One region of the Cellulosimicrobium sp. PMB13 genome, then DNA from elsewhere that is predicted to be linked to it. Evidence: riboswitches for the same ligand, from Rfam matches in the RefSeq annotation. Region 1 holds a riboswitch; each other region holds the start of a gene.
The links. A riboswitch is a leader RNA that binds a small molecule or an ion and turns the genes downstream of it on or off. The one in region 1 is predicted to bind thiamine pyrophosphate.

Region 2: another riboswitch for thiamine pyrophosphate. It lies ahead of V5D56_RS13585 (ECF transporter S component); the one in region 1 lies ahead of thiD (bifunctional hydroxymethylpyrimidine kinase/phosphomethylpyrimidine kinase).
Region 3: another riboswitch for thiamine pyrophosphate. It lies ahead of V5D56_RS01485 (thiamine ABC transporter substrate-binding protein); the one in region 1 lies ahead of thiD (bifunctional hydroxymethylpyrimidine kinase/phosphomethylpyrimidine kinase).

Annotation. Positions count from the first base shown of each region.
Region 1 covers NZ_CP145910.1:2,856,230-2,860,636, forward strand. Annotated here, with positions in the region: gene pheT (phenylalanine--tRNA ligase subunit beta) at 1-113, shown strand, start outside; gene V5D56_RS12830 (SDR family oxidoreductase) at 110-1,000, shown strand; gene V5D56_RS12835 (YceI family protein) at 1,133-1,801, shown strand; TPP riboswitch at 1,847-1,941, shown strand; gene thiD (bifunctional hydroxymethylpyrimidine kinase/phosphomethylpyrimidine kinase) at 1,934-2,893, shown strand; gene V5D56_RS12845 (hypothetical protein) at 2,860-3,138, opposite strand; gene V5D56_RS12850 (quinone oxidoreductase family protein) at 3,135-4,154, opposite strand.
Region 2 covers NZ_CP145910.1:3,018,212-3,022,618, reverse strand. Annotated here, with positions in the region: gene V5D56_RS13595 (hypothetical protein) at 1-615, opposite strand, end outside; gene V5D56_RS13590 (hypothetical protein) at 612-1,055, opposite strand; TPP riboswitch at 1,275-1,396, shown strand; gene V5D56_RS13585 (ECF transporter S component) at 1,514-2,173, shown strand; gene V5D56_RS13580 (ABC transporter ATP-binding protein) at 2,166-3,896, shown strand; gene V5D56_RS13575 (energy-coupling factor transporter transmembrane component T family protein) at 3,893-4,407, shown strand, end outside.
Region 3 covers NZ_CP145910.1:283,544-287,950, forward strand. Annotated here, with positions in the region: gene V5D56_RS01480 (ABC transporter permease) at 1-467, opposite strand, end outside; gene V5D56_RS01485 (thiamine ABC transporter substrate-binding protein) at 572-1,660, opposite strand; TPP riboswitch at 1,724-1,827, opposite strand; gene V5D56_RS01490 (hypothetical protein) at 1,834-2,202, opposite strand; gene V5D56_RS01495 (PadR family transcriptional regulator) at 2,199-2,540, opposite strand; gene V5D56_RS01500 (DUF4235 domain-containing protein) at 2,837-3,103, shown strand; gene V5D56_RS01505 (hypothetical protein) at 3,156-4,407, shown strand, end outside.

The sequences.
Region 1 (4,407 bases):
CGCTCCGGCTGCGGGCCGCCGACCGGACGCTCACGGCCGACGACGTCGCGCGCGTCCGCGCGGGTGCGGTCGAGGCGGCGCGCGAGCGCGTCGGGGCGGAGCTGCGGGCATGAGCACCGGCACCCGCGCCGACGCGGGCGTGGCGGGGAAGCCCGTCGCGCCCGCGCGCACGGCGCTGGTCACCGGGGCGTCGCGCGGCATCGGCCGGGCGATCGCCGTCGGTCTGACCGCCGCGGGGCTCGACGTCGCGCTGCTGGCCCGCGATGCCGCGCGGCTGCAGGACGTGGCGGACGAGGTCACGGCCGCGGGCGGTGGCCGCGCCGTCGTCGTGACGGCCGACGTCACCGACGCCGGGGCGGTGGCCGCGGCCGTCGCAGCAGCCGAGGCGGAGATCGGCGGGATCGACCTGCTCGTCAACAACGCGGGCCGGGTCGACGCCGAGGTGCCGCTGTGGGAGGCGGACCCCGACGAGTGGTGGGCGATCCTCGAGACGAACGTCCGCGGGCCGTTCCTGCTCGCGCGCACCGTGGTCCCGGGCATGATCGCGCGGGGCGGCGGCCGCGTCGTCGACCTCAACAGCGGCGCGGGCTCGCACGACATGGTCGGTGCGAGCGCGTACAACGCGAGCAAGACGGCGCTCCTGCGCCTCGGCGCGAACCTGCACCGCTCGGGGTACGACCGGGGGCTGCGCACGTTCGAGGTCGCGCCCGGCGTCGTGCAGACGGACATGACGGGCTCGATGGTCATGCACCAGGGACGCACGGAGTGGACCCCGGTCGAGCGCACGGTCGAGATGGTCGTCGCGATCGCCGGGGGCGGGCTCGACGCGTTCTCCGGGTCGTTCGTCCGCGTCACGCACGACTCGCCCGCCTCGCTGCAGGCCGCGCTCGACGACGCCGCCCGGGACGAGCGTGTGGTGCCCGGCCCGGACGGTCGCCGGCTGCGCGTGACGCGCTGGGGCGACGACGACCCGATGCCCGGCGAGCTGCCCGCCCGCTGACGGCTGTACGCAAGGTCACCCACGGATTAGTTGAATGTTCACCTAACAATCCGGGATGCTCTTCTGGACACTCGACCAACACCGTGCCATTCGACGCGGTCGCGGCTCGACAGGACCTCCGGAGGGCGACGGATGACCAGCACACGACCGGTGCGGCAGTGGAACGGGATGACCGTCCCCGACGCGGGCACGTACGTCCTCGACGAGGCGCACAAGCGCGTCGGGTTCGCCGGGCAGCACATGATGGTCTCGCCCGTGCGCGGCGAGTTCACGAGGGCGAGCGCGACGATCCTCGTCGGGGAGGACCCGCTCGCTTCGGCCGTGTCAGCGAGCATCGACTCCGCGAGCCTCACGACGCACAACGCCGACCGGGACGTGCACCTGCACAGCGCCGACTTCCTCGACGTCGAGACCTACCCGACGCTCGATTTCCGCAGCACCGGCGTCCGCTGGCAGGGGAGCCAGGACGACGCCATCCTCGCGTGGGCGCGGCTGCGCAACCGGTCGCCGGAGCGCGCCACCGTCGCGACGGAGCGCACCGCTCCGGCCGAGGCCGGGCACTTCGTCGTGAGCGGCCTGCTGACGATCCGCGACGTCACCCACCCGATCGACCTGAGGATGCGCTACGGCGGCGCGCGTCGCGACCCGTACGGACGCGACATCTTCGGCTTCCACGCCACGGGCGAGTTCGACCGCGAGGACTACGGACTCGTCTGGAACGTGATCCTCGAGACCGGCGGGTTCCTCGTCGGCAAGAAGGTGTCGCTCGAGATCGCGGGCGAGGCGATCCACCAGGAGTGAGGACGGACGGCGCGTCGCGACGGCGTGCCGCACCGCTAGCATGAGCGGACCGACACGGGGTGCCCTGGGACAGGGCTGAGATCACACCCGTCGAACCTGATCTAGCTCGTACTAGCGAAGGGATGTCCGGCGATGACGCTCGCCTCCACGACCTCACCTGCCCCGCGGCCCTCGCGTCCGCGCGTCCTCTCGGTCGCCGGGACGGACCCGACCGGCGGTGCGGGCATCCAGGCCGACCTCAAGGCGTTCTGCGCGCACGGCGCGTACGGCATGGCGGTGACGACCGCGCTCGTCGCGCAGAACACGCACGGCGTCCGGTCCGTGCACGTCCCGGGTCCGGTGTTCCTGCGCGAGCAGCTCGACGCGGTCTCCGACGACGTCCAGATCGACGCGGTGAAGATCGGGATGGTGGCGGACGCCGCGAACGCGCGCGAGATCGCGTCGTGGCTCGACGACCTCGGTGCCTTCCGCCGTGGCGCCGGGGAGCGCGCCCCGTACGTCGTGCTCGACCCGGTCATGGTCGCCACCTCGGGCCACCGCCTGCTGGACGCCGGCGCCGAGCAGGGAGTGCGCGACCTCGCGGCGCGCGCCGACGTCGTCACGCCGAACCTGCCCGAGCTCGCCGTCCTCGCCGGGACGCCGGTCGCGACGACGTGGGACGAGGCGCTCGGGCAGGCGCGCGCGTTCGTCGCGGCGAGCGGGACGGCGGTCCTGCTCAAGGGCGGGCACCTCACCGGCGCGACGTCACCCGACGCCCTCGTGGAGCCCGGCTCTGCGGACGGCGGCGCGGGTCGCGTGACGACGTTCGACGCCGAACGCGTCGACACGCCGCACACGCACGGCACCGGGTGCTCGCTCTCCGCGGCGCTCGCGGCGCTGCGCCCGCAGCGCGCGGGCTGGCCGGAGGCGGCGCGCGACGCGAAGGAGTGGCTCACCGGGGCGCTGCGCGCAGGGGTAGCGCTGCAGGTCGGGTCGGGACGCGGACCGGTCGACCACCTGTACGCGACCTCACCGGTCGACGTGCCGGTCGAGGTGCAGGCTGCCGGCTCCGCCGCGTCTCAGGCGCGCGCGACCTCGGTCCCGGTCGGGTAGACGCACTCCGTGCCGGGCGGCCACCACCGCCAGCGTGAGTCGACCTGGCTCGCGGCGACCCCCTCCGGCCGTTCGGCGACGCACCGGTCCTCGCCCTGCCGGACGCCGACCGTCAGGTAGTACACGACGAGCACCCCGGTGAACAGGACGGCCAGCACCGTCACCGCCCGGCGCAGCGCGGGGGAGGGGCCGCCGTCGGACCCGTCCTCCTCCCCGGGCCGCGCCGGGACCCAGTCCCAGCTCATGCCTCCTGCTCCGGGGTGCCCGACGCCGCGGCGTCGGGCACGAGCAGCACCTTGCCCGTGGTGGCGCGCCCCTCGAGCGCGCGGTGCGCCTCGGCGGCCTCGGCGAGCGGGAAGGTGGCCCCGACCCGCACCCGCAGCGTGCCGCCGGCGACAGCGCCGAGCACCTCCGTCGCCCGTTCGACGAGCTCGGAGCGCGTCGCCGTGTGGTCGGCCAGCTTCGGTCGTGTGAGGAAGACCGACCCCGCGGCGTTGAGCCGCTGCGGGTCGACGGGCGGCACCTGGCCGGAGGACCCGCCGAACAGCACGAGCGTCGCCCGGCGGCGCAGCGACGCGAGGGACGCGTCGAACGTGTCCTTGCCGACCGAGTCGTACACCGCGGCGACACCCTCACCACCGGTGAGACCATGCACGATCTCGGGGAGGTCGTGCGACAGGTCCCCGAGCGCGGTGTACTCGATCACGTGCTCGGCGCCCGCGCCGCGCGACAGCTCGGCCTTCTCCGGCGTCGAGACCGTCGAGATCACGTGCCCACCGCGAGCCACGATCATCTGGGTGAGGAGCAGCCCGACCCCGCCGGCGCCCGCGTGCACGAGGACGCGGTCACCGGGACGCACCGGGTACGACGACGTGCACAGGTAGTGCGCCGTGAGGCCCTGCAGCGCGACGGCGGTCGCGTCCTCGAACGTCACGGCGTCGGGCACGGGCAGCGCCTCGCGCGCCGCGACGACCACGAGGTCCGCATACGAGCCCGGCGCCTCCGTCCACACGACGCGGTCGCCCACGGCGAAGTCCTCGACTCCCTCGCCGACCGCCACCACCTCGCCCGCACCCTCGCTGCCCACGACGTGCGGGTACTCCATCGCGTACACGCCTGAGCGCTTGTACGTGTCGATGAAGTTGACCCCCGCGACCGCCGCACGGACGAGGAGCTGCCCCGGTCCCGGCGTCGGGTCGGGCAGCTCGCGGTACTCAAGGACGTCAGGGCCACCCGCCTCGCGGGCCACGATCGCGTGCATGAGGCCCAGCCTAGGCGGGGCGTGGGCTCGGCTCGGGTCAGGGCCCTCGTGGGTGCGTCGGGTGGGCGGATCTCGTGGTCGGGCTGGGTGGCCGGGGCGGCTGACGTGCTCGGGCTGCCGCGCCGTCACCACGGCCCGTCGGCTCGCCTTCTAGGAGCGCGGCTCTGACGCCCTTCGCACATCACCCGCCCCGCCCGGCGCCGTCTCGCCTCGGGTGTCCCTCGCCTCACGACGTCCGACCCGGTCGCGATCG
Region 2 (4,407 bases), 160 kb from region 1:
GGCGTCGTCGAAGCGGTACTGCAGGAGGTAGGCCCACCCCAGCATGAGCGCGACCCAGGGGCTCGCCGCCTCGGCCCGGATCGCCTCCTCGGCCGCGCGGACGAACCGGTCGACCGGCGCGTAGGTCCGCAGCAGGTGCACGGCGCGCTGCCCGAGCGCCCGGGGCAGCTCGTCCGGCGCCGTCCGCGCGCACCGCTCGACCGCGTCGTCGAGCTGGGACCAGCCGGACTCGTGCTCGCCGCCGAGCGCCAGTGCGGCCCCGAGCTCCATCCAGTCGTCCCACTGCTCGTGGTCCTCTCGCAGCACCGTGTTCGCCCACCGCAGCGCCTCGGGGTGGTCGTCCTCGGCGAACGCCAGGTGCCTCAGCGCGCGGGCCGCGTTGACGAACTGAGCGTCGCGACGCCCGGCGACGTCGAGGTAGAGGCGCCGGGCCGCGTCGGTCTCGCCACAGACCTCACGGTGGCTGCCGAGCAGCAGGGACACGCCGCTGCGCTCGGGCTGGGCGGCGAGCACCTGCAGCGCGAGCTCGGCGACCCGAGGATGCGTCGGCTGGGCCGCGAAGAGCTCCCAGGCGAGGTCCAGGCTCCGCTCGACCGCGTCGTCGACCTCGCTCACCGCGTCGCCTCGTCCGCCCACCCCTTGAGCACGGCGAGGTTCGCCAGCGGGACGTGGTGACCGATCCGCGGGTGGTCCAGCGTCACACCGACCACGCCGACGGCACCGAACGAGGCGAGATAGTCGATCGCCGCCGGCACCGGCACGCCGATCAGCGGCGCCTCGTCACCCTCCGCGCCGACCAGGCCCAGGGCACGAGCGGCCTCGCGCGCGCGAGCGGCGCTGCTGTAGAGACAGATCATCGGCCCCTGCGCCGACGCGACGCCGTAGGGACTGGGCCGGTCGGCGGAGCCTCGCGCGATGAAGAACCACGTCGTCAAGCGGGTCGTCTGCCGCCACAGCGCGATCTGCGCCGTCGTGTCGCCGGCGGGCGCTGCCCTGACCGCCTGGTCGAGGCGGTCCAGCTCGGCGACCAGCCCGGGGTCGTTGTCCTCGCTCATCGTGCTCCTTCGTCGTCGGAGATCTGGACCACCCCCGGCGTCCGGTCGCCCGGCCGGGGTCGTCCGCGACGCGCCCGCCCGAGCGCCGGTCGGTACCGACCGTCCCCGCGCGTCTCGCCGGTCGCACCCTCTCACACCGCTCGCCGAGGACCGGGCGACGCGTCCCGCACCGTGAGACGACGGGATTGTCCTCGCGAGGAGGAGGCCCTAGGGTCGGCCCGAACGCCCCCGGGGAGCGCACGAGCGCTGAGAGTGCCGGCCGGACATCCGTGTCCCACCGGCAGACCCGTGGAACCTGATCTGGTTCGTACCAGCGAAGGGAGCAGGGCCGACGTCACCGTCCCCTGCGCCCGCACGCGCCCGCACGGGTCCGCACGGCCGTGCAGCGGGGCACGTGCGCGCGCAGAGGGTCGGGACGCGCCGTCGTGCACCCGTCGCGGCCCGACGAAGGGACCCGCATGACCGAGCCCACCGCACGACCCACGACACGGCCCACCGCACGACCCACCGCACGACCCGTCACGCCCGGGCCAGGAGCGCCCCGACGGCGCCGCGGCCTGACGCTCCACGAGACCGTGCTCGTCGCGGTCCTCGGCGTCGTGTTCGGCTTCGTGTACTGGGCCTTCGTCCAGCTCTGGGCGCCGCTCCAGCTGGCGATGGGACCGCTCGCCGACCTCGCCGCGAACGTGCTCGCCGGCGCCTGGATCGTCGTCGGACCGCTCGCGACGTACATCGTGCGCAAGCCGGGCGTCGGGATCCTCACCGAGACGCTCGCCGCGCTCGTCGAGGTCGTGTTCCTCGCCTCGCCCGCCGGACCGCTCCTGCTGCTCGTCGGGCTCGTGCAGGGTGCGGGAGCCGAGCTGCCCTTCGCCCTCACGCGCTACCGCCGCTACGGGTGGTGGGTCTTCGTCGCGTCCGGCGTGAGCGCTGCTCTCGTCACGTACGCGTTCAACGCGGTCCGGTTCGGGTGGCTCGGGCAGGACTACGCGACGCTCCGGCTCGGCATCCAGGTCGTGTCGTGCGTGCTGCTGTGCGGGATCGCGGCGCGCCTGCTCGGCGACGCGCTCGCGCGCACCGGCGTCCTCGACGCGTTCGCGATCGAGTCGCGCCGTGGCTGAGACCGGCCGACGTCCAGCGGCACCGGGGACCGTGGCCGTACGGACGCGGAGCCTGTCCGTCGGCGTCGGTCACGACGGCGTCCCCGTCCTCGACGACGTGAGCGTGGACGTCGCCGAGGGGACCGGGCTGCTCGTCGTCGGACCGTCCGGGTGCGGCAAGTCGACGCTGCTGCGCGTGCTCACCGGCGTCGTCCCGCACACGCTGCCCGGCCACGTGACCGGCGACGTGGAGGTCGCGGGCCACGATCCGCGCGAGGTCGCCGTGGCGCGCCTGGCCGCGGACGTCGGTCTCGTGCAGCAGAGCCCCGGCGACCAGCTGTGCCTCGGCCGCGTCGAGGACGAGCTGCGCTTCGCTCTCGAGAACCGGGCCGCCGACCCCGCCACGATCGACGAGCGATCCGCGCACGCCCTCGCCGCGGTGGGGGCCACGCACCTGCGCGCACGGTCGACCCACGCGCTGTCCGGCGGCGAGGCGCAGCGCGTCGCGCTCGCCGCCGCGCTCGTCACCGATCCCGCGGTGCTCGTCCTGGACGAGCCCACCGCGCTCCTCGACCCCGCGGGCGCCCGCGAGGTCGGCGGCGTGGTCTCGCGGCTGGCCCACGGCTCCCTCCCCGCCGACGGCGCGGCGCGGCGCCGCACCGTCGTCGTGGTCGAGCACCGCCTCGACGAGCTCGGCGACCTGCCGGGCGCCACGCTCGTGCTCGACGACGCCGGACGCGTCGTCGCGCACGGCCCCACCCGCGTCGTGCTGCGCGAGCACGCGCAGCGGCTCGTGGAGCTCGGCTGCTGGCTCCCTCTCGACGTCGTGCTCGAGGCGGCCGGCGCACCCGGCCCCCTCGGCTCCGACGTCACCGACACCTGGCTCGTCGACCTCGCCGCCGCGTCGCCCACCGCCCCGTCGGCCGACGGCCCAGCACGCGTCGCGCTCCGTGCCCGCTCGTTCACGGTGACCCGGTCCGGGGCGCCGGTCGTGCACGACGTCGACCTCGACCTGCGCGCCGGTGAGGTGCTCGCCGTCGTCGGGCCCAACGGGAGCGGGAAGTCCACGCTGCTGCGCGGGCTCGCCGGGCTGGAACCGCGATCCGGCACGCTCACCGTGGCCGGACCGACGCCCGTCGCGATGGTCTTCCAGGACCCCGAGCACCAGCTCCTCGCGCGGACCGTCCGCGACGAGGTCGCCTGGTCACCGCGGCTCGCCGGCGTCCCGGACCTCGACGAGCGCGTCGCGCGGACGCTCGCGGCGTACGGGCTCGGCCACCTCGCCGACGCGAACCCGTTCCGCCTCTCCGGCGGCGAGCAGCGCCGGTTGTCCCTCGCGACCGCGACCGTGCTCGATCCCCCGGTCCTGCTCGCGGACGAGCCGACCTTCGGCCTCGACCGCGCCCAGGCCGACGCGTCCGGCCGCGTCCTGCGGGACCTCGCCGACCGCGGGGGCGCCGTCGCGCTCGTCACGCACGACCTGACCCTCGTCGCGCGGATCGCCGACCGCGTGGCCGTCGTCGTCGACGGCGAGGTCGTCGCGGACCGCGAGACGTCGGCCGTGCTCGCCGACGACGCGCTGTGCGCCGGTGGACGGCTCGCCCGGCCGCCGCTGCTCGAGTGGTGGGCGCGCACGGGACGCGGCCGGGGGGTCGGGCTGCGCGCGCTCGTCCGGGCGCTCGACGACGCCCTCGCCTCCGGCTCGCGGCCCGGCCGCGCCCGCGTCCCGGCGGTGCACGCATGAGCCCGCTCGCCCGGTGGAACCCGACCGTGAAGCTCGCGACGGTGCTCGCGCTGTCGACGGCGGCTCTGCTCGTGACGGACCCCGTGACGCCCGCGATCGGCTACGTCCTCGCCGTCGCCGCCCTCCTGGTGCTCGGGCGGGTGCCGCTGCGCGCGGTCGCCCTGGGCCACGTGCCGTTCCTGGCGTTCGCGGCGAGCCTGCTCGTGGTGAACGTCCTGACGCGCTCCGGCGGCGACGTGGTCGTCGTCGGCCCGGTCACCGTCGGCGCGACCGGCCTGACGATCGGCGCCTCGCTCGCGCTGCGCACGCTGTTCGTCGGCGTCCTGTCCCTGACGCTCGTGCTGACGACGGATCCCGTCCGCCTCATGACGAGCCTGCACCAGCACGCCCGGCTGCCCGCCACGTGGACCTTCGCCGTGCTCGCGGCGCACCGGCTGCTCGAGGAGCTTCCGGGCACGTGGCACACGATCCGGTGCGCGCAGGCGGTCCGGGACCCGCGCCGCGCCGCGGG
Region 3 (4,407 bases), 2.0 Mb from region 1:
TCGAGGTGCTCCCACAGCCCGCCGACCGTGCGCACGACGACCGAGTAGTTGAAGAACACGAGCGCCACGACGATCGCGGCGAACGTCCCGTCGAGCCGCAGGAACCCGAGCGGCCCGCCGTCGACGAGCAGCGTGCGGAACGCGACGCCCACGACGACCGTGGGGAGCACGAACGGCACGGTGACGAGCGCGCGCAGGACGCGACGCCCGCGGAACCGGCACCGGTACAGCACGTACGCGCCGGGAACCCCGAGCAGCAGGGAGAACGTCGTGCCGAGCACGGCCTGCCACAGCGTCAGCCCGACGATCCGCCACGTCCGGGGAGCGGAAAACACCTCCGCGAACCCCGAGAGGTCGAGGCCGCCGTCGGACCCCACGAACCCGCGCGCCACGAGCGACACCACCGGCCACACGAAGAACACGCCGAGGAACGCGAGCGGCACCGCCGCCGCGACCCCCCACAGCACCCCGCGCCGAGCACGGGACCATCCACCCCCGAGCACGGGGTTGCCCACCGGATTCCGGCGAGACCGGTGGACAACCCCGTGTTCGGCAGGCGGCCGGGCGGTGGTCAGTCGACGACCGTCGCCGTCCACGCCTTGATCCACTCGTCGCGGTGCGCGTCGATGTCCTCGGGTGCCACCTCGAACGGATCGTCGGAGAGCGGCGCGAACTGCTCCCACTCGGCGGGCAGCGCGACGGTGTCGTCGACGGGGTACATGTACATCTGGCCCGGGACGTCGGCCTGGAACGTCTCGCTCACGAGGAAGTCGACGAGCTGCTGCGCGCCCTCGGGGTTCTCGGCCCCGGCGAGGACGCCCGCGTACTCGACCTGGCGGAAGCACGTCTCGAGCAGCGCGCCCGTCGTGGACGACGTCCCGTCCTCCGAGACCGTGAACGCGGGCGAGGTGGAGTACGACAGGACCAGCGGCCGGTCGCCCGCGCCCTCGCCGCCGGAGAAGTCGACGGAGTACGCGTCGGACCAGCCGTCGACGACCTTGACGCCGTTGGCACGCAGGTCGGCCCAGTACTGCTCCCACCCGTCCTCGCCGAACGCACCGACGGTCGCGAGGAGGAAGGCCAGGCCGGGCGACGACGTCGCGGGGTTGGTCACGACGAGCAGGTCGCGGTACTCGGGCTCCGTGAGGTCATCGAGCGTCACGGGCTCGGGGACGCCCTGCTCGGTGAACCAGGTGTGGTCGACGTTGACGCACACGTCGCCGAGGTCGACCGGCGTGAGCTCGCCGTCGCCCACGGCGTACTGCTCGGCCGACGCCGGCAGGTCGGCGGGCGTGTACGGGTCGAGCACGCCCTCGTCGATCGCCCGCGTCGCGAAGGAGTTGTCGATCCCGAAGACGACGTCGCCGAGCGGCGATCCCTTCGTGAGCACGAGCTGGTTGACGAGCGCGCCGCCGTCGCCGGGCGCGACCTGCTCGACGGTGAGCCCGCTCTCCTCCTCGAACGCGGCGAGCACGTCGTCGCTCACGGCGAAGGAGTCGTGCGTCACGAGGGTCACGGTGCCCGACGACGCGTCGTCGCCCCCGGCCGCGTCGTCGCCCCCGCTGCACGCGGCGGCCGCGAGGAGCGTGACCACGGCGAGGGACGCCGTCGTGACGTGCCGGCCGGACCGTGGCGCCCGACGGCGGGTGGTGTGCTGCATGTGTCCTCCCAGGACGTTCAGGAGGGGTCCATCCGCACGCGACGGCCGTGCCGACGCGGACGGGTGATCGAGATCCCGACTTCCTCCACCGGTGCTAACCGGATCAGGTTCGAGGGTCTGCGGTGGTCCGCACTCTCAGCTCCTCAGGAGCTCCCCTGTCGTTCCCGTGGAGCCTACACCGGGCGGCGGTGGGCCCAGACGATGTCGACGACCATGCCCAGCACCATCAGGCCGAGCGCCGGCCACAGGGCGATGACGCCGAACCGGACCGGCAGGTCGACGCCGAGCGCAGCCACCACCGTGACGGCGACGATCCACACGACGGCGACGACGGCGCTGACCTTGGTCCACCACGCCGCGTCGCGCAGCCGCTTGGGTCCCTCGGGGAATCGTGCGGCGTACTCGTCGGGCGCCCCGAAGAACTCCTCGAGCACGATGCCCTCCTGCGCGTGGGCGTCCACCTCCGCGACGATGTCGGCGACGTCCTTCTCCGCAACGCCTCGAAGGCGCAGCGCGAACGCCAGGTCCCGTTGGTACGTCATGCCCTCTCCCCCCTGTCCGCCAGCGCGTCGAGCTGCGCCAGCACCGTACGGATCGCCTCGTGGTCGTCGCGCAGCCGCTGGGCGCCGCGTTCCGTCAGCTCGACCACCTTGCGTGCCGGGCCCGAGCCGTCGACGTCCCAGCGGGACGTCAGCAGCCCGTGGTGCTCGAGCTCCCGCAGGAGGGGGTAGAGCGTCCCGCCCTGCACCCCGGTGAACCCTGCGGAACGGAGCTGGGCCACCAGCGCATACCCGTGGTTCGGGGACACCTGGAGAGCGGACAGCACCGCGGTCGGGAGCACCGCCCGCTGCACGTTCTCGACCGTGTCCGTCGACGCCATACGGGAAGCGTAGGGCTTGCTAGTGTGAATCTCTACCTATTGTTGCGTGATGCATAGGTCGGCGGATCGACCACACCACGGACGGGACGGGAGCGGCCCTGGAAGCGCCGTGCACGCGCCCTGGGTCGTGGTGCGCAGGACCACCCGACGAGATGCGAGAAGTGGTCCTGGCCGGCGTCGCCCGCGGGACAACTTCTCGCATCTCACGGCGCACGCGCGCCGGCGCCGGACTTCCTACTACGGTGGTCGCAGCACACCCGGGCACCGCCGGGCCGCCGACCGATGGAGGAGCACCCGTGGCAGACACCGAGGAGAAGGCCACTCTCGCCGTCAAGGTAGGGACCGTCGCGCTGACGTTCGCGGCCGGCTGGGCGGCGCAGAAGCTCGTCACGGTCGTCTGGGCGAAGGTCACCGGGCACGACGCCCCGAAGGACCTCGACGACGAGGAGGTCGGCATCGTCTCGGCCGTCACGTTCGCCGCCGTCGCCGCAGGGGTCGGCGTCCTCGCCCGCCGGTTCGCCGGCAAGGAGGCCAAGCGCGTCGTGACGCGCTTCCTCTCCTGAACCGGCCCCGGGACCGGCCCGCCGTGACCCAGGCCCCGGTACCCTGGCGCGCGTGACGGATCCCGTCCCCATGACCACTCCCCCCGCGTCGACGACGACCGACGCAGACCCGAGCGACGCCGCCGGACCGACCGACGAGTCGGTGCTGCGCGCGGGCCTGCGCGTCCTCGCGGACGCAGGCCGCCTGCTCGCGCGGCACTGGCCTGCCCTCGTGGCGGTGGCGGTGCTCGCGCAGGTCGCCCACGAGCTCGCGCTGCGGGCCGCGCTCGCCGTCGCGCCGTCGTCGGGCGAGCTGGGGCTGCTCGTCCTGTGCTTCTCGCCGCTCGCGACGGTCGTCGGCATCGTCGTCATGCTGCACGTGCTGCGGCGCGAGCCGCGCGACGACCGTGACCGCATCGAGGTGCGCGCGCTGCTCGGGTCGATCGCGTCGGTGCTCGTGCCCTACCTCGTCATCTACGAGTTCTACGGCGGGCTGTCCTCCGACTGGCAGGCCTACGTCGACTCGGCGGCGCTCGACCACGCGTTCGCCGCGGGTGCCGGGATCGAGACCGCCAACCCGGTCCCCGAGGGCTTCGGGCTCACCGTCGTGCTGCTCGTGGCCGGCGCGCTGCTCGCCCGCACCCTCCTCGAGCGCGTCGCGAAGCGCCTGGAGCGGGGCGTCGTCGAGGCGGGCGGGGAAGCGCGGCGCAGCGCCCGCACGGCTGCCGTGCGCATCGCCGCCGGGTACTGCGAGGTCGTGTGGATCGTCGTCGGCGCGTTCACCGTCACGGCGGTCGTGGGGCAGGTCCGCGACTGGTGGACCTCACGCGTCGTCGTCGTCGAGGTGACGACGTGGTGGGACGGCGTCGTCGCGCGCGTGGACCTCCTCCGGCCGCTGGTCGACGCCCTCGGCCCGACGACGTCGCTCCTGCTCGCCGGGATCGTCACCGGGCTCGTGGTCCCGCTCGCGTGGCTCACGCTCGGCACGATCGTCTACGGCGTAGAGGCGATCGACGTCGTCGACCCCGTGCACGCGCCGGCCGACGCCGGGGGACGGACCGCCCGCGTCGTCGACCGGTTCAACCGCACGCTCGGCGCGAGCGGCGCACGCAAGGCGTGGGAGCTCATGCTCGACCCGGGCCGGCGCTTCGGCGGCCTCGTCGGCGCGCTCGGCATGCTGTGGCGCAGCCGGTGGAGCGCGGTGCTGCTCTTCTGCGTCGCGTTCGCGCTGCTCACTCTGGCCGAGCAGGTCGTCTTCACGGCCGCCCAGGCCGTTCTCGGTCAGCCCGGGGTCGTCGTGTGGCGCGCGGTGATCGGGCCGCTCG